DNA from 2 places in the Streptomyces sp. NPDC048361 genome. Region 1 is predicted to be linked to the other one. Evidence: riboswitches for the same ligand, from Rfam matches in the RefSeq annotation. Region 1 holds a riboswitch; the other holds the start of a gene.
What was found. Region 1 has a riboswitch for S-adenosylmethionine ahead of thrC (threonine synthase). Riboswitches for the same ligand answer to the same signal wherever they lie in the genome.

Region 1 (5,497 bases):
GTGGTCCCCTTCATGCGTGAGTGCGTCGGTGGCCGATCGCGCCGAGATCAGACGGCGAGCTTGACCATGTCCGCCTGTGGACCCTTCTGGCCCTGCGAGATCTCGAACTCGACTCGCTGACCTTCTTCAAGGGTGCGGTAACCGTCCATCTGGATCGCACTGTAGTGGACGAAAACATCCGCACCACCGTCGACCGCGATGAAGCCGTACCCCTTCTCCGCGTTGAACCACTTGACGGTGCCCTGAGCCATGCCTAACTCCCCTATTACTGGCCCTTGCACGGGGCCACACTTCGCGGACCCGGGTCAGACCTGCACCCTCCGACAGGAGAGGGTGTGCGCCGGAACGCGTCGACCGCGGCTGAATGTATCTGCCCAACTGCCCTCTGCAACAGGTCAATCGGACGAGAATTCCGGGCGCACTCAGGGAGCGGAATGCCATCAATTCAACATTCCGGGGCAAGTCGGGCCGGGCAAAGCGCACTTAGGGCGCAAAGGGCTCACAGACTTTGACCCCATGTTGTCGCGTTCTCATATGCGCTTGGCACTCGAAGCGAAGGGGCTTCCCCAACTGTACCGCGCTCAACCATATGGAATAGCCCCCTCCGCTTCTTATGCGGAGGGGGCTATTCCATATGTGCCGGGAACGGAGAAGGGCGCGGAGGGCGCGGAGAAGGGCGCCTCAGCCGCCCGCTACCGCCGGAATGATCGAGACGCCGGCGCCGTCGGGCGTAGCCGTCTCCAGGCCCTGCTCAAAGCGCACGTCGTCGTCGTTGACGTACACGTTGACGAAGCGGCGCAGCTTGCCCTGGTCGTCCAGAACGCGCGCGGCGATCCCGGTGTGGTTCTTCTCCAGGTCGGCGATGACCTCGGCGAGGGTGCCGCCCTCGGCGGCGACCTCGGCCTTCCCGCCGGTGTAGGTGCGCAGGATCGTGGGGATGCGGACGTTCACGCTCATGGGTTCGGTGCTCCTAATCGTTCAGGATCGGCGGTGGCTCGGGCGCCGCTCGGCGAGCCGGGCCCGCGTCGCGCGGACGGCCGGCTCCATGCTCAGTGGGCCAGGCCCGCGTCGCGGAAGGCGTCCAGGCTCGGGCGGATGGTCGCGGTCGCCTGGGACGTGGCGGCCACCGCGTCGAGGGTCTTGAGCCCGTCACCGGTGTTGAGCACGACCGTGGTGAGCGACGGGTCGATGAGACCGGCCTCGATGAGCTTCTTCGTGACGCCGACCGTCACACCGCCCGCGGTCTCCGCGAAAATGCCCTCGGTACGGGCGAGCAGCTTGATGGCGTCGACGATCTGCTCGTCGTTGACGTCCTCCACCGCGCCGCCCGTACGGCGCGCGATGTCCAGGACGTACGGGCCGTCCGCCGGGTTGCCGATGGCGAGCGACTTCGCGATGGTGTCCGGCTTCTGCGGGCGTACGACGTCGTGCCCGGCCTTGAAGGCGGTCGACACCGGGGAGCAGCCCTCGGCCTGGGCGCCGAAGATCTTGTACGGCTTGTCCTCGACGAGACCGAGCTTGATCAGCTCCTGGAGCCCCTTGTCGATCTTGGTGAGCTGGGAGCCGGAGGCGATCGGGATGACCAGCTGGTCGGGCAGCCGCCAGCCGAGCTGCTCGCAGATCTCGTACGCCAGCGTCTTGGAACCCTCGCCGTAGTACGGACGCAGGTTGACGTTGACGAAGCCCCAGCCCTCGCCCAGCGGGTCGCCGATGAGCTCCGAGCAGAAGCGGTTCACGTCGTCGTAGTTGCCCTCGATGCCGACGAGCTCGCCGCCGTACACCGCGGCCATGACGACCTTGCCCTGCTCCAGGTCGTGCGGGATGAACACGCAGGAGCGGAAGCCGGCCCGCGCGGCGGCCGCGCCGACCGCGCCGGCGAGGTTTCCGGTGGAGGAGCAGGAGAGCGTGGTGAAGCCGAAGGCGCGCGCCGCCTCCAGGGCCTGCGCGACGACGCGGTCCTTGAAGGAGTGCGTCGGGTTGCCGGAGTCGTCCTTGACGAACAGCTTGCCGGGCTCGATGCCCAGCTCGCGCGCCAGGTTCTCGGCCTTGACGAGCTTGGTGAAGCCCGGGTTCAGGTTCGGCTTCTCGGCCACGTCGGCCGGGACGGGCAGCAGCGGCGCGTAACGCCAGATGTTCTCAGGACCGGCCTCGATCTGCTTGCGCAGCGCCTCGGGGTCGCCGAGCGGCAGGTCATAAGCCACTTCGAGCGGCCCGAAACACAGTTCGCAGGCGAAGATCGGGCCCAATTCGAAACGCTGGCCGCATTCGCGGCAGGAAAGCCCGGACGCCGGACCGAGATCAACGGTCGTACGGGTTTCGACGGTCTGTGCAGACATGGAGGGGAGGCCCTTTCTCCTCATCTTCCTCAGGGCGAACTTCGCCATGAGACGGATTTGGCACCTTCCCTAGCCGGTGGCCTCGTGTCCTGACCGACGTGGTCGCTTGACCGACGTGATCGACGAGAACCGACTGGAGGGTTGCCGGGGCTTCAACGGGCCGTTTCCCTCTGCCCCTCTGGATGAGCGGTATTCGATTGTCGGCGTGGGGACCCCCGGCATGCGACGGTCCTTCGCGTTGTTCAAGACTGTAACCGAAGCCCTGGACGGTTGAGATAGTCGTCCGAACCGCGAGATGGATCACACGAGGAGGCCGACGACCGTGCTGGAAGAGGTGGAACGCTGGCTGAGCAGGCGTTCCTGGTCCGCGGCCGAGCGGCCGCTGGAGCGGATGCTGGCCGCGAAACACCGTACGGGAACCACCGTCAGTGTCGTGCTGCCCGCGCTCGACGAGGAGGCCACGGTCGGCGAGATCGTGGCCACGATCAGGCGCGAGCTGATGACGGCTGCCGTGCCGCTCGTCGACGAGCTGGTGGTGGTCGACTCCGGCTCGCGCGACCGTACGGCCCAGGTCGCGGCGGCGGCCGGCGCCCGTGTCGTGCACCGCGACGCGATCCTGCCCGCGCTGCCCGCACTGCCCGGCAAGGGCGAGGTGCTGTGGCGCTCGCTCCTCGTGACCAGCGGCGACGTGGTCTGTTTCGTCGACGCCGACCTCAAGGACTTCGACGCCGGGTTCGTCTCCGGGATCGTCGGGCCGCTCCTGACCGAACCCGACGTGGACTTCGTCAAGGCCATGTACGACCGGCCGCTCGGTGCGGCGGCGGGCCAGGGCGGCCGGGTCACCGAGCTCGTGGCGCGCCCCCTGCTCAACCTCCACTGGCCCCAACTGGCCGGAATAGTCCAGCCGTTGGGCGGCGAGTACGCGGCCAGGCGCTCGCTCCTGGAACGGCTGCCGTTCCCCGTCGGGTACGGGGTGGAGCTCGCGCTCCTCGTCGACGCGCTGCACACGGTGGGGCTCGACGCGCTGGCCCAGGTCGACGTGGGCGTGCGCAAACACCGCCACCAGGACGGCCAGGCGCTCGGCCGGATGGCCGCCGCGATCTACCGCACCGCCCAGCTGCGCCTGTCCCGCGGCCATCTCGTACGCCCCGAGCTGACCCAGTTCGAGCGCGGCGAGCACGGCTTCGTACCGCGCACGTACGCGGTGGACACGGAGGAGCGGCCGCCGATGCGGGAGATCGAGGAGTACCAGGTGCACCGGGCCGCATAGCCGGCGGCGGGGGCGGCTCGCGGTGTCCAGCGTGGCCGGCGCGGCCGGATCTGTCGGTGGGGCGGGCGTACGCGTGTTTGAGGTGTTGCGGGGCGGGCTAGGTTCCGCAACATGGTCACCGCGCACACTTCCCCCCGGGCTCAGGTCCTCGTCGCGTCCAACCGCGGCCCCGTTTCGTACGTCTTCCAGGAGGACGGCTCCCTGGAGTCCAGGCGGGGCGGGGGCGGGCTCGTCTCCGGGCTCAGCGCGATCGGCTCCGACGTGGAGTCGGTGTGGGTGTGCGCGGCGCTCGGCGACGGCGACCGCGAGGCGGTGCGACGGGGCGTGGGCGAGCAGGGCGTCCGCATGCTGGACATCGACGCGGACGTTTTCACCGATGCCTACAACGGCATCGCCAACTCGGTGCTGTGGTTCGTCCAGCACATGCTGTACCAGACGCCGCTTGAGCCGTCCTTCGACGCCGAGTTCCGGCGGCAGTGGGCCTCGTACGAGGCGTACAACCGGGCCTTCGCCGAGGCGCTGGCGGCGGAGGCGGCGGACGGGGCACGCGTCCTGGTGCAGGACTACCACCTGGCGCTGGTGCCGGGCATGCTCCGCGAGCTCCGCCCCGACCTGCGGATCGGGCACTTCTCGCACACGCCGTGGGCGCCGGTGGACTACTTCCGGATGCTTCCGGACGACATCGCGCGGCAGCTGCTGCGGGGGATGCTCGGGGCGGACCGGCTCGGGTTCCTGACCTGGCGGTGGGCGTCGGCGTTCGCGGACGCGGTCGTGGTCACGCTGGAGGGCGAGGCCGATCTGATCACGCCGACCGGTGACGGGCGGCGCCGGTTCCGGCACGGGCCGGCCGGGGGGCCGGTGCGCGAGACGGACATCGCGGTGCACCCGCTGGGCGCGGACGGCGACTTCCTGCGCGAGCGCGCGCACCAGACCGACGTCGAGGAGCGGATCGTCGCGCTGCGCGAGCAGATCGGGGCCGGCCGCAGGACGATCGTGCGGGTCGACCGCACCGAGCTGTCGAAGAACATCGTGCGCGGACTGCACGCCTACCGGCACCTCCTGGAGACCCGTCCCGAGTGGCGCGAACGGGTCGTGCACGTGGCGTTCGCCTACCCCTCGCGGCAGGACCTCGCGGTGTACCGGGAGTACACGGCGGAGGTCGCGCGTGTGGCCGAGGAGATCAACTCGGCGTACGGTACGGCGAGTTGGACCCCGGTCATCCTGCATGTCCAGGACGACTTCGCCCGCTCCCTCGCGGCGTACCGCCTCGCGGACGTCGCCCTGGTCAACCCCGTGCGCGACGGCATGAACCTCGTCGCCAAGGAGGTGCCGGTGGTGTCGGACGCCGGGTGCGCGCTTGTGCTGTCGCGTGAGGCGGGGGCGTACGAGGAGCTCGGCGCGGACGCGCTGGTCGTGAACCCGTACGACGTGACGGGCACGGCCGAGGCGCTGCACGCGGGCCTGAGCATGGGCGAGGCCGAGCGGGCCGAGCGGACGAAGCGGCTGGCCGCTGCGGGCACGGCGCTGCCGCCCCGCCGCTGGTTCCTGGACCAGCTGGAGGCGCTGGAAGCCCTGGGGGGCTCGGAGGGCCAGGCCCGCTGAGACTCCGCGCCGGGGGGCCCTGGAGGGCTGGGCGCGGAGGGTCCCCCGGCGCCCAGCCCCCTTGGGGCTCTCCCGCGCTGCCGGCTATGACATGTGCGTGGCCAGGGCCTTCAGGAAGGCTGTGACCGCGGCGGGGCCGTCCAGTTGCAGGTCGGCGCGTTCGGCCAGTTCTTCGATGACCGTGTCCGCTGCGACCAGGAGGCCCGGCACGCCGTCGGAGCGGAGCTTTTCCACCGCGGCGAACGCGGGCAGGTCGCCCAGGTCGTCGCCCGCGTACAGGATCGCTTCG
Region 2 (5,497 bases), on a different contig from region 1:
CCCGCTGGGCCTCCTCGCCGGCCGCGGCGACGAGCTTCACCCAGCCGGTGGGGCGCAGTACGTAGGCGGCGGCCGCCACGTCGATCGGGTCGGCCGCGGCGGGCGGCGAGCCGGCCTCGACGGCTCCGGCGAGCTCCGGCTGCGACTCCTTGAGCCGCTCGCCGATGCGCTGACGGAAGACGGGGTCGCTCTCCAGCGCGGCGGCCATCGCGTTGCCCGCGAACTTGGCGCGCCGGGTCGGGGTGAATCGGGCGTACTGCCGCAGTTGTCCGGGCAGTTCGGCGACGGTCAGGCCACCGAACGCCTCGGAGACGAAGGCGACGACCCGGCGCCGCACCCCTTCGGGCAGCGGGCGGTCGAGCACCTCGGCGGGGCCGTCACCGGCCGCAGCGGCCGGTTCGGCACCGCTTGCATGCTCCACAATCCGTCACCCCAACTGTCATCACGTACCGCCCGGGCGGCCGCCTCTCAGGAAGCGGTCGCGGAGTCGGTACCCGGCCTGTCCACCAGCTCGATCTGGTCCACCGCGTTGCACCAGCGGCAGCGGACCGACTCGATGGTCTCACTGACCACCTCGCGTTCCTCCACCTTGGGTTCCCCGGCGAGGTCCAGATGGACGTACTCGATCACTTTCGACGAGCGGGTGACATCGAAACGGGTGAGGTTTCCGCAGAGCGTGCAGCGCCACCGGGTCTCGGCGGTCGGCTGGGGAACGGTGGTCATGTGGGGCCGCCCTCTTTTCCACTTCCATGGTCCAGGATCTCGCGGTGCGCCATCGAACTGCGGGAGTACTGCCCGCAACCCTACGGCCTACCCGTCGGCCGCCCCCACGGCGAGGCGGTCTGTACCGAAAGCTCCCTTTAGGCCATTCTCTCCCCATGATCAGGTGGTGGGGAGTGGCGATCGTCAGGGGTGCGGCGATGGTCAGGGCCGCGGTGCGGGGCCCGACCATGACGTACGGGCTGATCGCCGCGTGCTGTCTGCTCTTCCTGGTGAGCCCGGTCTCCGGACTGAACCCGGGCTACGGGACCGGCGACGCGATCCTGAGCGCCCAGAGCGACTACTTCACGCGGTGGGGCGTCGTCCCCAGGGAGCTCATGACGGGGCACGCGCACGCCCTGCTCACCCCGCTCACCGCGCTGTTCGTCCAGGGCAGCTGGCTGCACCTGCTCGGCAACATGCTGTTCCTGTACGTGTTCGGCGCGATGACGGAGGAGCGCGTCGGCCGGATCGAGTTCGCCCTGTTCTACCTCGTGTCGGGCTATCTGGCGCTGCTCGGGTACGCCGTGGCGCACGCGGAGTCGGAGCAGACCCTGGTGGGGGCGTCCGGGGCGATCTCGGCGGTCCTCGGCGCGTTCCTCTGCCTCTTCCCCAGGGCGCGGGTGACGAGCATCTTCCCCTTCCTGCTCTTCCTGCCGCTGCGCTTCCCCGCGTGGATCGTGCTCGTCTTCTGGTTCGCGCTCCAGTGGCTGGCGATCCGGAGCGCGCCGTCCGGGCCGGGGGTGGCCTATCTCGCGCATCTCGTCGGCTTCGGCCTGGGCTTCCTCTACGCGTGGGTCCGTTTCCGCGGGGCGGATAGAGTGAAACGCCGAGAGCCCGTGAAGACCGCGGGTCCGGCCGCCACCGAGGGAGAAAGCCAGCCGTGATCACCGCGATCGTGCTCATCAAGACCAGCGTGGACCGGATTCCCGAGATCGCGGAGTCCATCGCGGCGCTGGACAGCGTCAGCGAGGTGTACTCGGTGACGGGTACGTACGATCTGATCGCGCTGGTCAGGGTGGCTCGCCACGACGACCTGGCGGACATCATCCCGGGCAGCATCAGCAAGATCCCCGGGGTCGAGGGCACGGATACGCACGTCGCGTTCCGCACGTACTCCCAGCACGACCTGGAAGCGGCCTTCGCCATCGGCCTGGACTCCTGACCCCGGGCATCCCCGGCCCGGCCGGGCCTTCGGGTGCGGACCGTGCCCGCTTCCCGCGCCGTTCCCCGCGCCGCCCCTGGCGGGGTTGCCCTTGACAGCGCGCCCAGCAGAGGCACCCCCAGCCCGGCCCGGGCCCGGCCTTCGGGTGCGCACCGTGCGTGGCCGGGCGCGCAGTTCCCCGCGTCCCCAGCAGAGCCGATGCCGACCAGCGCGCACATCCCAGCCCGTCCGGCGTTTGAGGACGAGCGCCGTTCAGGCGCGAACGGGGTTTGGGGCGGAGCCCCAGGGAGGTGGGGCCCGGCGGGGTCAGACCGCGGGGACGCAGCGGCCGGACTCCGTGCGGTACTGCCACTTCGCGCCGTCCCGGACGAGCTCCCGCACCGCCCCCACAAACCGCTCCACATGCTCGTTCGGCGTGCCCGCACCGAAGCTGACCCGGATCGCGTTCAGGGACCGCTCACCCGGCTCCGCCTCCGGCGCCCCGCACTCCCCCGGGTCCTGCGGCTCGCTGCCGAGCAGCGTGCGTACCAGCGGGTGGGCGCAGAAGAGCCCGTCGCGCACCCCGATCCCGTACTCCGCGGAGAGCGCCGCCGCGAAGTGCGAGCTGTTCCACCCGTCGACGACGAACGAGATGACGCCGACCCGGGGCGCGTCGTCCCCGAAGAGGGAGAGGACCCGCACTTCGGGAACGGCCGCCAGACCCTCGCGGACCTTCGCGATCAGGTGCCGCTCGCGCGAGACCAGCGCGTCGAACCCCGCCTCGGTCAGCGCCTTGCACGCGGAGGCGATGGAGTAGACGCCGATGACGTTGGGCGAGCCGGCCTCGTGGCGGGCGGCCGTGGTGTGCCACTCGACATCCACCCCGCCGTCGGCGCGCCGCGCGACCCGCTTGGAGGCGCCGCCCCCCGCCAGGTACGGCTCCGCTTCCTGGAGCCAGTCCGCGCGGCCGGCCAGCACGCCCGAGCCGAACGGCGCGTACAGCTTGTGCCCGGAGAAGGCGACCCAGTCGACGTCCAACTCCCGTACGGAGACGGGGTGATGGGGCGCGAGCTGGGCCGCGTCGAGCACGATGCGCGCACCGTGGGCGTGGGCCGCGGCGGCGAGTTCCTTCACGGGCCACAGCTCGCCGGTGACGTTGGACGCGCCGGTGACGCAGACGAGGGCGGGCCCGTACGGGTCGCGGTCGGCGAGGGCCCGTTCCAGGGTTTCGACGGCCTGGTGCGGGGTGCGCGGCGCGTTCAGGTAGGTCACGCGGGCGTCCTGCCACGGCAGCAGCGAGGCGTGGTGCTCGGTCTCGTAGACGAAGACCTGGCAGTCGGCGGGAAGCGCCCGGGCGAGCAGGTTGAGCGAGTCGGTGGTGGAGCGGGTGAAGACGACCTGGTCACCGGGGCGGCAGTCGAGGAACTCCGCCACCGTCACCCGGCTGTTCTCGAACAGGTCGGTCGAGAGCTGCGAGAGATAGCCGGCTCCGCGGTGCACGCTGCCGTAGTAGGGGGCGTAGGCGGCCACGTCGTCCCAGACCCGCTGGAGGGCGGGCGCGCTCGCCGCGTAGTCCAGGGCGGCGTACGTCACCTCGCCGCCGGTGACGAGCGGCACGGTGACGTCGCGGCCGAGCACCGGCAGCGGCGCAGCGCAGCAGGGGTCGGCACAGGCGGCGGAGTCGAGGGGGGCGGAGGCGGTGACGGCGGCGGAGGGGTGTGCGGACATGGCGGTATCTCCCAGCAGGGCAAGGCGAGTTGGCTTCGGACCCCGGGTACGGCGACACGGCCCAGCGATCGAGTGGCCTCAACTGGCGTGCCGTACAAGGGGGTTGTCCTCGGACACGCGGCACGGGAAAGGGCCGCGCGGAGGAGGGTGAAGAAGGGGCGGAAACGCCCTATCGCATTCGCTTGCTCACGAGACTGCTCCCTTGAGGACCAGGACCCCAGGGCTGTGACATCACGCGATGTCCAGGGGTCCGCGCTTGCCGTAGGCCTTGCTGCCTACGACCTGGTCTTCACCCGGGGCACCCCGCCACGGACGGAGGGTTGCCGGACAGCGAGCCGGGGCCTAAATCGCTGTCACTCATGACCTTGAACAGCATCCTGCCATACGTTGCGGCGGGCGCAAGGCACAGTCCGCGATCTGGACTGCGCCGTGCGCCACAGGGCGCGCCGAGTGGTGCGCACCGCCGGCCTGTCGTGGCCTGTCGTGGCCTGTCGTGGGGTCCTCCCTGGCCCTTCAGGCCTTGGGGAGGTTGAGGACGAGCTCCCTTCAGGCGCGAACGGGGTCTGGGGCGGGGCCCCAGGAGCTTGGACCGCGCCCCAGGCCCCGGGAGACCCCGCCGCGCCCCTCCCCGAAATCCCCCGGGGGTGGGAAAGGGACTCCCACCCCGGCGGAGCCGCACCCTTGGGCGGGCGGCTCAGGCGTTGCTCGCGGCAACCCAGCGGTCGAGGGAGCGCTGGGCCGCGCCGGAGTCGATGGCCTCGGCGGCCCGGACCATCGCGGCGGCGAGCTGCCCGGCGAGCGGGCCCTCGCCCGGCTCAAGGGCGACCAGGGCGGCGGCGGAGTTGAGCAGGACCGCGTCCCGTACCGGGCCCTTCTCACCGGTCAGGAGCCGGCGGACGATCTCCGCGTTGTACGAGGGGTCGCCGCCGGCCAGCGCCTCGACGGGCACCCTCTCGATGCCGACGTCACGCGGGTCGAAGCGCTCCTCGCGGACGGCGCCGTCCCGCACCACCCACACCCGCGAAGTGGCGGTGGTGGTCAGTTCGTCCAGGCCGTCGTCGCCGCGGAAGACCAGCGCGGAGGAGCCGCGCTCGGCGAGCACGCCGGCGACGATGGGCGCCATGCGCGGGTCGGCGACCCCGGTGGCCTGGGCGCGTACCCTCGCCGGATTGGTGAGCGGGCCGAGCACGTTGAAGGTGGTGCGGATGCCCAACTCCCTGCGGGCGGCGGCCACATGGCGCAGCGCGGGGTGGAACGTCACCGCGAAGCACATGGTGATCCCGGCCTGCTCGGCCACCTCCACGACGCGCTGCGGCGAGAGCCGCAGATTGACGCCGAGCTTCTCCAGGACGTCGGACGCGCCGCTGGCGGATGAGGCGGCGCGGTTGCCGTGCTTGACGACCTTGGCTCCGGCCCCGGCGACCACGATCGCCGACATGGTGGAGATGTTGACCGTCTTGGCGCCGTCGCCGCCGGTGCCCACGATGTCGACGCTGGGTCCCGGCACCTGGATCAGATGGGCGTGCGCGTACATGGTGCGCACAAGGCCGGTGATCTCGGCGACCGTCTCGCCCTTGGCGCGCAGCGCGATCATGAAGCCGGCGATCTGGGCGTTGGTCGCCTCGCCGCTCATGATCTGGTCCATCGCCCAGGCGGTGGCGTCCTCGCTCTGGTCGGTACCGCTCAGCAGCGAGTCCAGGACACCCGGCCAGGAGTGGGCCGCCACGGTGTCGCCTCCGGTGGGGGTAACAGCGCTCATGGTCGCTCCTGGTGGTCACAAAGGATGGGATGCCGCCCGTCAGCCTATCGACAGCGCGACGCGCGGCGGCATGCCTGCCCGCAGTGCGGACGCGGCGCGGGGACGGG

Region 2: linked by a shared signal. The riboswitch ahead of AB0D31_RS25030 (aminotransferase class V-fold PLP-dependent enzyme) and the one ahead of thrC (threonine synthase) in region 1 are both predicted to bind S-adenosylmethionine.

The regions. Positions count from the first base shown of each region.
Region 1 is NZ_JBEZKW010000054.1:22,408-27,904, reverse strand. Features, by position in the region: gene AB0D31_RS26620 (cold-shock protein) at 48-251, opposite strand; gene AB0D31_RS26615 (MoaD/ThiS family protein) at 682-957, opposite strand; gene thrC (threonine synthase) at 1,050-2,336, opposite strand; SAM riboswitch class I at 2,354-2,525, opposite strand; gene AB0D31_RS26605 (glucosyl-3-phosphoglycerate synthase) at 2,659-3,606, shown strand; gene AB0D31_RS26600 (trehalose-6-phosphate synthase) at 3,718-5,208, shown strand; gene otsB (trehalose-phosphatase) at 5,293-5,497, opposite strand, start outside.
Region 2 is NZ_JBEZKW010000048.1:9,804-15,300, forward strand. Features, by position in the region: gene AB0D31_RS25010 (NYN domain-containing protein) at 1-424, opposite strand, end outside; gene AB0D31_RS25015 (hypothetical protein) at 469-723, opposite strand; gene AB0D31_RS25020 (rhomboid family intramembrane serine protease) at 921-1,646, shown strand; gene AB0D31_RS25025 (Lrp/AsnC ligand binding domain-containing protein) at 1,643-1,924, shown strand; gene AB0D31_RS25030 (aminotransferase class V-fold PLP-dependent enzyme) at 2,231-3,631, opposite strand; SAM riboswitch class IV at 3,879-3,996, opposite strand; gene trpD (anthranilate phosphoribosyltransferase) at 4,326-5,390, opposite strand.